DNA from 3 places in the Methylobacterium mesophilicum SR1.6/6 genome. Region 1 is predicted to be linked to each of the others. Evidence: predicted binding sites of a transcription regulator. Region 1 holds the regulator's gene; each other region holds the start of a gene.

Region 1 (3,272 bases):
CGCCCTGCTGATCGCCCTGAAGGGCGGCGGGTCTGCGATCGGCTGGGGATTCCAGCTGCAATCGCCCCTCGTGGTGGCGGGGCTCGCCTACCTTCTCTTCGCCATGGGCCTGAGCCTGTCCGGCGTGGTCCATGTCGGCGGCCGGCTCGCGGGCATCGGCGACGGCCTCGCCCGGCGCGCCGGCCTGAGCGGCTCCTTCTTCACGGGGGTCCTTGCCACCCTGGTGGCGACACCCTGCACGGCGCCGTTCATGGGCTCGGCGGTGGGCTTCGCGCTGACCCAGAACGCCGCCGTGGCGCTCGCGGTCTTCGCGAGCCTGGGCCTCGGCCTCGCCCTGCCCTTCCTGGTCCTGACCCTCTGGCCGCCGGCCCTGCGGGCGCTGCCGCGGCCGGGCGCTTGGATGGAAACGCTCAAGCAGGTCCTGGCCTTCCCGGTCTACGCCACCGTGGCGTGGCTTGTCTGGGTGCTGGCACAGCAGGTCGATCCGCGCGGCCTCCTGGCGGCCCTGATCGGCCTCGTGCTGGTGGGCTTCGCCGCCTGGGCCTGGGAGCACGGGCACGCCGGACCCCGGACCTCGCGGATCGCGCAGGCCGCCGCAATCCTGGCGCTGGCCGCCGTCGGGGCCATCGCCGCGACGCTTCCGCGGGACCGCGCCGCGCCGATCGCACAGGCCGCCGCCGACTGCGTCGAGCCGTTCACCCAGGCCCGCCTCGACGCCCTGGTGGAGGCCCGTCGGCCCGTCTTCGTGGACATGACCGCGGCCTGGTGCATCACCTGCGCGGTGAACGAGGCGACCTCGCTGTACACCAGGGCCGTGCGGGCCGCGATGGCCGAGCGCGACGTCACCTACATGAAGGGTGACTGGACCAACCAGAACCCCGAGATCACCCGCCTTCTGGAGAAGTACGGTCGCAGCGGCGTGCCGCTCTACCTGCTCTACAGCGGCAGCGGGGCGCCGCAGGTGCTGCCGCAGATCCTCACCGAGGGGACGGTCCTGGCGGCCCTGGAGGCGGTGCCGGCTGGCGCGGGCCGGAGCGCGGCGCTCGCCCGCTGAGCGGGGCTACGTCTCCAGCGCGAAGGTCTCGTCGAAGGCGTATCCGGAACCGCGGACCGTGCGGATCGGATCGGGCTGGCGCGGGCTGTTCAGCGCCTTGCGCAGGCGCCCGACATGCACGTCCACCGTGCGCTCGTCGATGTAGACGTCGTGTCCCCAGACCCCGTCGAGTAGCTGCTCGCGGGAGAAGACCCGGCCGGGCGCCAGCATCAGGAACTCCAGCAGCCGGAACTCGGTGGGCCCGAGATGCAGCTCCTCGCCGCCGCGGCGGACGCGGTGCCCGGTGCGGTCGAGTTCCAGGTCGCCGGCGGCCAGACGGTCCGAGACGTGGGCGGGCTTGGCCCGGCGCAGCAGTGCCCGGATCCGGGCGAGCAGTTCCGGCACGGAGAACGGCTTGACGATGTAGTCGTCGGCCCCCGTCCCGAGGCCCCGGATCCGGTCGCCCTCCTCGCCGCGGGCGGTGAGCATGATCACCGGCAGCCGTTCGGTCTCGCGCCGCGCCCGGATGCGGCGGCAGAGTTCGATTCCGGAGAGGCCCGGCAGCATCCAGTCCAGCAGGACCAGATCGGGGATCCGCTCGGCCAGGAGCAGCTCCGCGTCGTCGCCCCGCGCCGCCGTGTCCACCAGGAAGCCCTCGGCCTCCAGATTGTAGCGCAGCAGCGTGGTCAGCGCCTCCTCGTCCTCGACGATCAGGACTTGCATGCTCACGTTCGATGACCCGTTCACGAGGCGGCGCCGTTCAGCCTGCGGACGCGCCGGCCCCCTCCGGAGCGGGCGGCCGGGCGGAAGGTGCGGGAGGCGCCGCTCAGCCTCAACCCGTACCCACCGATTCTCCGGCGGCGCCCCACAGGAATGAGCGCGCCCCGGCGCCTGTGTCGAGGCGGCCCGACTACGGAGCCTGCCCGCGCTCCACCGTCGCGTAGTTCGACGCATCGTTCTTCGGCCGGTCGCCCGCCAGGGTCTCCCCGGTGGCGAGGTAGTGGATGGTCTCGGCGATGTTGGTCGTGTGGTCGCCGATCCGCTCCACGTTCTTGGCGCAGAACAGGAGATGCGTGCAGAACGAGATGTTGCGCGGATCCTCCATCATGTAGGTCAGGAGTTCGCGGAACAGGGAATTGTACAGCGCGTCGATCTCGCCGTCGCGCTCCCAGACGTCGTGGGCCGCCTGGATGTCGCGGCTCGCATAGGCGTCCAGCACATCCTTGAGCTGTCCCTCGGCGAGGTCGCTCATGTGGCGGACACCCAGCACGATCTTCTGCGCCGGGGCGTGGTCGGAGATCGCCACCACGCGCTTGGCGACGTTCTTGGCGAGGTCGCCGATCCGCTCCAGGTCGCCCGAGACGCGGATCGCCGAGATCGTCTCGCGCAGGTCGATCGCCAGCGGCTGGCGCCGGGCGATGAGGAGAACGGAGCGCTCCTCGATGTCCCGCTGGAGCGCGTCGAGGCGCTTGTCGGCGATGATCACCGCCTGGGCGAGCCCGTCGTCGCGGCGCACGAGGGCGTCGGTCGCCTCCGCGGTCATCTTCTCGGCCACGCCGCCCATCTCGGAGATCGAGCGACGCAGATCCTCCAGGTCAGTGTCGTAGGAGCTGACGATATGGCCGGGCATGGTGGATCCTTCGATAAGGGCCCCGCATCGCGATCCGCGGGGGCTGGCGGGGATCCGCCGCCCCGCCGCCGCGGCGGCGAAGGCCGGTATGGTTCGTCGGAGCGTCCGGCCCGATCAGCCGAACCGCCCGGTGATGTAGTCCTGCGTGCGCCGCTCGGTCGGGTTCATGAACATCCGGTTGGTCGGACCGAATTCCACGAGCTGCCCCAGATACATGAAGGCGGTGAATTGCGAGATGCGCGCCGCCTGCTGCATGTTGTGGGTGACGATCACGATGGTGAACTCGTCGCGCAGCTGCTCGATCAGCTCCTCGATCCGGCCGGTGGAGATCGGGTCGAGCGCCGAGGTCGGCTCGTCGAACAGGATGACCTCCGGGCCCTGCGCCACCGTGCGGGCGATGCACAGGCGCTGCTGCTGGCCACCGGAGAGGCCGGTGCCCGGCTGCCGGAGCTTGTCCTTCACCTCGTCCCAGAGGGCAGCCTTGCGCAGGGCCTCCTCCACCCGGCCGTCGAGCTCCGATTTCGGCAGCTTCTCATAGAGGCGCAGGCCGAAGGCGACGTTGTCGTAGATCGACATCGGGAACGGCGTCGGCTTCTGGAACACCATGCC
Region 2 (3,272 bases), 1.5 Mb from region 1:
TGACGAACTCCGGACCAGAGCCAGCGACCGATGCGCATGAAGGCACAAAACCGGTTCACCGCACTGCTGAGCGTCGCCGCCCTCGGGGCGCTCGGTCTCGGCGCCGCCGAAGCCCGCGAGCAGGGCAACTACGCCCAGGCCGAGTGGGCGCAGGACTACGCCTCGCCCGCCGGGATGCAGGTGCAGCGCGAGACGGTTCCGATCCTCTCGCCCCAGACCGTGGCGGCGACCGAGCAGATGGTCGAGCGCTACAAGGACATCGTGGCCCGCGGCGGCTGGCGCCCGGTCTCCGGCGCCGATCACCTGCGGGTCGGTTCGCGCGGCCCGGCCGTGGCGGCGATCCGCCAGCGCCTCATCGTCACCGGCGACCTCGATCAGGCGGCCGGCGGTTCGGGCGTCTACGATTCCTACGTCGCGGCCGGCGTGAAGCGCTTCCAGGCCCGCCATGGCCTCAGCCAGACCGGCACGATGAGCCTCGCCACCCAGCAGGCCATGAACGTGCCCGCCGACGTGCGGCTGCGCCAGCTCGAGACTAACGTCGTCCGCCTGCGCTCCTACTCGGGCGATCTCGGCCGGCGCTTCGTGATCACCAATATCCCGGCCGCTCTGGTCGAGACGGTGGAGAACGGTCAGGTCGTCACCCTTCACGCCGCGGGCGTGGGCAAGATCGACCGGCAGTCGCCGATCATGAACACCAAGGCGACGCAGATCAATTTCAACCCAACCTGGACGGTCCCGGCTTCCATCGTGAAGAAGGACCTGATCCCGAAGATGCAGAAGGATCCGAACTACCTCACGGACAACAAGATCCGGATCCTGTCGAACGGCTCCGAGATCTCGCCGAAGTCTGTGAACTGGTTCTCCGACGAGGGCACCCGGTTCACCTACCGGCAGGATTCGGGCGCCGACTTCAACTCGATGGGCATCGTGCGCATCAACATCCCGAATCCCTACGGCGTGTTCATGCACGACACCAACACCAAGGGCGTGTTCGGCGACGACTTCCGCTTCATCTCCTCGGGCTGCGTCCGCGTCCAGAACGTGCGCGAGTACATCACGTGGCTCCTGAAGGATACGCCCGGCTGGGATCGCCAGAAGGTCGAGGAGGCGATCGAGAGCGGCAAGCGCGTCGACGCCAACATCGCCCAGCCGGTGCCGGTCTACTGGACCTACATCACTGCCTGGTCGACCCCGGACGGCCTCGTGCAGTTCCGTGACGACATCTACAAGCGCGACGGGGTGAACGTGCCCTCCACCATCGGCGCTCCGACGCCGGTCGCCAGCGCCGAGCCGATGCCGCAGACCTTCGAGCCCGGCGACGAGGAGTAATCCCGCCTCAGACCCGCGAACGCGAAGGTCCCGAGGCCCGTACCTCCCACCGAGGTGCGGGCCTCTCGCGTTTCAGGCGCTCGTGTCATCCGGCGGTCAAACACCTCTGCTTGGCCGCTGGGATCGTCGCCGCCGCATCGGCAAAAGACCCCGCGGGCGATCGGTCCGGATGTCGAGCAGGAGCCCGCCCATGTCGCGAGAACCACAAATCGGCGACGCACGTCTGACCCGCCGGGCGACAGTCGCTGGCCTCGCCGGACTGGGGCTGGTCTCGGCTCGCGGCGTCGCGCAGGAAGCGGGGCAGGCCACCGGCATCGTCTTCGCCGCGGAGGCGGGCAGTACCGCTCGGACTCCCCTGCCAGGAGTCCTGATCTCAAACGGGCGCGAGGTCGCGCGCACCGACGACCAGGGTCGCTACCGCCTGCCGCTTCAGGGCGACGGCGCGATCTTCGTGATCAAGCCGCCCGGCTACGCTCTGCCCCGCGACGCCGAGAACGTTCCGCGCCACTCCTACATCCACCAGCCCGGCGGCACGCCGGCCGAACTCGGCCTTCGCTACGGGGGCGTCGCCCCCACCGGAAAGCTGCCGGCCTCGCTCGACTTCACCCTGACGCGGATCGACGAGCCCGCGGATTACGACGTTCTCCTGTTCACCGATCCGCAGCCCGAGAGCCGCTCCGAACTCGATCACGTGCGCGATACGGCGGTCGCCCGCGCGATGGCGATCCCGGCGGCCTTCGGCCTGACCACCGGCGACGTCCTGTTCGACGACCTGTCGCTCTATGGCCGGTCGAACCGCATCGTCGGTCAGATCGGCCTGCCCTGGTACAGCCTGCCGGGCAACCACGACCTCAACATGCAGGCGCCGGATGCCCGCTACAGCCGCGAGACGTGGAAGCGGGTCTTCGGGTCGCCCACCTACGCGTTCCGGCAGGGGCGGGCATGGTTCGTCCTGCTCGACAACGTCGAGTGGCTGGGTCCACCGGTCCCGCTCGGCGCCAACACCTATCGCGGACGTATCGGCGAGCGCGGCCTCGCCTTCCTCGGCAATCTGCTCGCCGAGATCCCGCGAGACGACCTGATCGTACTCGCCATGCACATCCCGCTCTTTACCGACACGACGCCTGACGACCCGCACGGGACGACGACCGATCGGACCGCGCTCCTCGACCTGCTGGCGGGGCGCAAGGTGTTGAGCCTCGCCGGACACACCCACACCACCGAGCATCACTACCCGGTCGAGGGACACCACCACCACGTCCTCACGGCGGTCTCGGGCTCGTGGTGGAGCGGGCCCGACACGCGCACAGGCATCCCCTCGGCCGACAGTCGCGACGGCACGCCCAACGGCTTCCACGTGCTGTCGATCCGGGGCGCCGACTACACCACGCGCTACGTCCCGGCGCAGGGTCAGGCGGACGGGACGATGCGCATCCTGTTCGAGAGCGAGGCGCGGGCCGGCGCGGTCGAGGTGATCCGTCACACCCGGCCGATGCAGGGCCTCCGGCCGCCCATCGCCCAGGACGCGCTGGCCGACACGACGCTGGTGGTCAACGTGTTCGACGGCGGCCCGCGGACGCAGCTCTCGGCCCGGATCGGCGACCGCGCCCCGCAGCCGCTGGCCCGCACCCGCCGCCTCGATCCCTTTGTCACCGAGCTTTTCCAGCGCTATCCGGAGACGAAGAAGAGTTGGGTCCAGGCGATACCCTCGACCCACATCTGGACGGCGCGGCTGCCGGATGACCTCGCGCCGGGCGTCCACCGCGTCACGGTTGAGGGGACCGACGAGTACGGCCGCCCGATCCGCGGCTGCGCCGTGCTGGAGGTGGCGGGCGCACGCGGCTGACGCACGGGCGCCGAGCGCGCCCGCGCCCTGACGGTCAGGCCGCCAGCTGGCGTGCGCCGTGGCCGCCTTCCTGGATTTCCTCGATAACCTTCGCGCA
Region 3 (3,272 bases), 270 kb from region 1:
GGCGGGATATCTGGCCGCCTGGGCCGGATCGAACGGAGTGTCGGTGGCGGGCGGCTTCCGAGCACTCGGCTTGAAACTCGGCGGCCTGGGATTGAGCGGCCTGGGAGCGGACGGCTTGGGAGCGGGCGGCATGGCGCCCTCCTGCCATCCCGCGCGGGCGCCGTCACCGGTCAGGCAGCGTCGCGGCTGCCCCGTTCGCCGCCATGCGCCTCGATGATGTTGCCGAAGAACTGGCGGGCGCTCACGTCCCAGCCGCAGCGCAGGGCCTCGGCGCGGCACGCGGCCCGCGACAGGTCGAGGGCGGCGAGGGCGGCGGCCCGCAGGTCGCGATCGAGGGATCCCACCGGCTTGCCCCCGACCACGTCGTCGGGGCCGGGCACCGGGAAGGCCGCCACCGGCAGGCCGCTGGCCAGCGCCTCCAGGAGCACGATCCCGAACGTGTCGGTGAGGCTCGGGAAGACGAAGACGTCGCAGGCAGCGTAGACCGCCGCGAGGGCGGCCCCGGTGCGGGTGCCGAGGAAGCGCGCCCCGGGGGCCAGCGCCTGCAGGCGCGCGCGATCCGGCCCGTCGCCGACCACGACCTTCGTGCCCGGCAGGTCGAGGCCCAGGAAGGCGGCGACGTTCTTCTCCACCGCCAAGCGCCCGACATACAGGAACAGCGGCCGCGGCAGCCCGGCGAGGTCGGCCGGTGCCGGCGCGCCGGGCTCGGCGGGGCGGAACCGCTCGGTGTCGACGCCGCGCGTCCAGCGCATCAGCTGGCCGAAGCCCCTCGCCGCCAGCTCGCCCTGGAGCGTGGCGGTGCTGACCATCGTGCCCCGCGCGGCCCCGTGGAAGCGGCGCAGGTAGGCGTAGGACCACGCCTCCGGCACCGGCGCCCGCGCGGCGAGGTATTCGGGGAAGCGGGTGTGATAGCTGGTCGTGAAAGGCAGGTCGTGGGCGAGGCAATGCCGCCGGGCGGCGAGACCCACCGGCCCCTCGGTGGCGATGTGGACGTGGCTCGGCCGCTCGGCCTTCCAGCGCGCCGCCACGCGCTCCCGTCCGGCATAGGCCAGGCGGATCTCGGGATAGCCGGGCAGGGGCAGCGACCGGAAATCCGCCACCGTGAGCAGCGCCGTCTCGAAGCCGTGCTCCGGGGCCCGGCGGACCATCTGCTCCAGGGAGCGCACCACGCCGTTGACCTGCGGGTGCCACGCGTCGCTGGCGATGAGAAGCTTCACGGAAGCGGTCCTCACGCCACCGCGCGCCGGTCCGGCAGCGCCTGCGGCACGGTCTCGGCGGCGCGGGCGCGCAGGAGACTCGGATAGTGCAGCACCTCGATGCGGCCGTCGTAGTGCTCCACCAGCCCGGTGCAGGACTCCACCCAGTCGCCCGTGTTGAGGTAGCGCAGCTCGCCGATCGGCCGGTCGGCCGCGTGGTGGATGTGGCCGCAGATGACCCCGTCGGCCCCCTGGCGGCGGGCCTCCTCGGCCAGGATCGTCTCGAACCGGCCGATGAAGCTGACGGCGTTCTTCACCCGCAGCTTCGCCCAGGCGGAGAGCGACCAGTAGGACAGGCCCAGGCGGCGGCGCACCTTGTTGATGAGCGTGTTTAGGCTCAGCGCCAGCGTGTAGGCCCCGTCGCCGAGATGGGCGAGCCAGGGCGAGTGGCGGACCACCATGTCGAACTGGTCGCCGTGAATCACGAGATAGCGCTTGCCGTCCGCCGCCTCGTGGATCGCGGTCTCGGCGAGCTCGATGCCGCCGAAGTTCGTGCCGACGTAGTCGCGCAGGAACTCGTCGTGGTTGCCCGGCAGGTAGACGATGCGCGCGCCCTTGCGGACCTTGCGCAGCATCTTCTGGACGACGTCGTTGTGCTCCTGCGGCCAGTACCAGCCGGAGCGCAGCTGCCAGCCGTCGACGATGTCGCCCACGAGGTAGATCGTGTCGGCGTCGTAATCCTTCAGGAACGACAGCAGCAGGCCGGCCTGACAGCCGCGCGTGCCGAGATGCAGGTCGGACAGGAACAGCGTCCGCACGCGGACCGGCATCTCCTCAACCTCGGCCACGGCACCCTCCCGGCGGCTGACTGGTGCCGGGATCCAGAGCGCGATCCCATCTCAGTTTGATGACGCGTATTGATGCTGCGCCGCGCGACGGCCCTCATGCCGGCAGCCACGTGCAGTGCGGCAAAGCTTCTCAACCGGAGGTCCGCTTCGCTGCGGCGCACAAAAAATTTTTTTGCCAAGTTCCGGAAGTTTTTCCGGTTTTCCTTTCGAGCGTTACCGCCACATAATACCAGGAACTGGCATCAGGGAGCTGAGCCGGGCTTAGACAGGAAGGCGGCGAGGACGGCCCTGGGGGCCGTTGTTACGGGACGGCAATTCGGAGGCGACCGGCGCGCGGGGGCGTGCCGCGACGCGAGCGGCGTGAGGCCGCCTGCCGCTCCGCAGCGCCCCCCATTTCACGGCATGGGCAGACGTTCGAAGGCGCGGGGGAACGCGCCGCGACCGCCGCCGGACCGACTCCCGAGGATGCTTGGACAACCGGCGCGGGTGCGAGCCCGCGCGCAACGGACTATTCGGAGGAAACATCATGGCCGCAACCCGGCGCCCCGGTCGCAACCACCTCTTCATCCCGGGCCCCACCAACATCCCGGAGCGCGTCCTGCGCGCGATGCACGTGCCGTCGGAGGATCACCGCTCGCCGAGCTTCCCCGAGCTGGTGAAGCCGCTCCTGCAGGACTCCAAGATGGTGTTCGGCTCGACCAACGGGACCGTCATCCTGTTCCCGTCCTCGGGCACCGGCATCTGGGAATCGGCCCTGTCCAACACCCTGTGCCGCGGCGACAAGGTGCTCACCGCCCGCTACGGCCAGTTCAGCCACCTCTGGGTCGACATGGCCCAGCGCCTCGGCCTCGACGTGATCGTCCAGGACGAGGAGTGGGGCGCGGGCGCCGATCCGCAGAAGATCGAGGAGGCCCTGCGGGCCGACAAGGACCACGCCATCAAGGCCGTGATGGTCGTCCACAACGAGACCGCCACGGGCGTCACCAGCGACATCGGCGCGGTGCGCAAGGCGATCGACGCGGCCGGCCACCCGGCGCTGCTGTTCGTGGACGGCATCTCGTCGATCGGCTCGCTGCCGTTCAAGATGGACGAGTGGGGCGTCGACTGCGCCATCGCGGGTTCGCAGAAGGGCTTCATGCTGCCGGCCGGCCTCGGCCTGATCTGCATCAGCCCCAAGGCGCTCAAGATCGCCGAAGGCGGCACCGGCCGGAACGACCGGCTCGGCCAC

Evidence for each region. The regulator PhoB, encoded in region 1, activates phosphate uptake and scavenging genes when phosphate is short. The targets are predictions, from matches to a motif close to TGTCATNNANCTGTCAT.
Region 2: MMSR116_RS12640 (calcineurin-like phosphoesterase C-terminal domain-containing protein) is a predicted target of PhoB. The motif match lies at 1,413-1,429, and genes of this name have one in related genera.
Region 3: MMSR116_RS20995 (UDP-2,3-diacylglucosamine diphosphatase) is a predicted target of PhoB. The motif match lies at 2,093-2,109, and genes of this name have one in related genera.

What each region holds. Positions count from the first base shown of each region.
Region 1 covers NZ_CP043538.1:4,120,396-4,123,667, reverse strand. Annotated here, with positions in the region: gene MMSR116_RS19765 (protein-disulfide reductase DsbD family protein) at 1-1,054, shown strand, start outside; gene phoB (phosphate regulon transcriptional regulator PhoB) at 1,061-1,756, opposite strand; gene phoU (phosphate signaling complex protein PhoU) at 1,944-2,663, opposite strand; gene pstB (phosphate ABC transporter ATP-binding protein PstB) at 2,778-3,272, opposite strand, start outside.
Region 2 covers NZ_CP043538.1:2,649,119-2,652,390, reverse strand. Annotated here, with positions in the region: gene MMSR116_RS12645 (L,D-transpeptidase family protein) at 31-1,329, shown strand; gene MMSR116_RS12640 (calcineurin-like phosphoesterase C-terminal domain-containing protein) at 1,520-3,175, shown strand; gene MMSR116_RS12635 (type 1 glutamine amidotransferase domain-containing protein) at 3,210-3,272, opposite strand, start outside.
Region 3 covers NZ_CP043538.1:4,392,916-4,396,187, forward strand. Annotated here, with positions in the region: gene MMSR116_RS20985 (ribonuclease HII) at 1-132, opposite strand, end outside; gene MMSR116_RS20990 (glycosyltransferase family 4 protein) at 171-1,217, opposite strand; gene MMSR116_RS20995 (UDP-2,3-diacylglucosamine diphosphatase) at 1,229-2,044, opposite strand; gene MMSR116_RS21000 (aminotransferase class V-fold PLP-dependent enzyme) at 2,571-3,272, shown strand, end outside.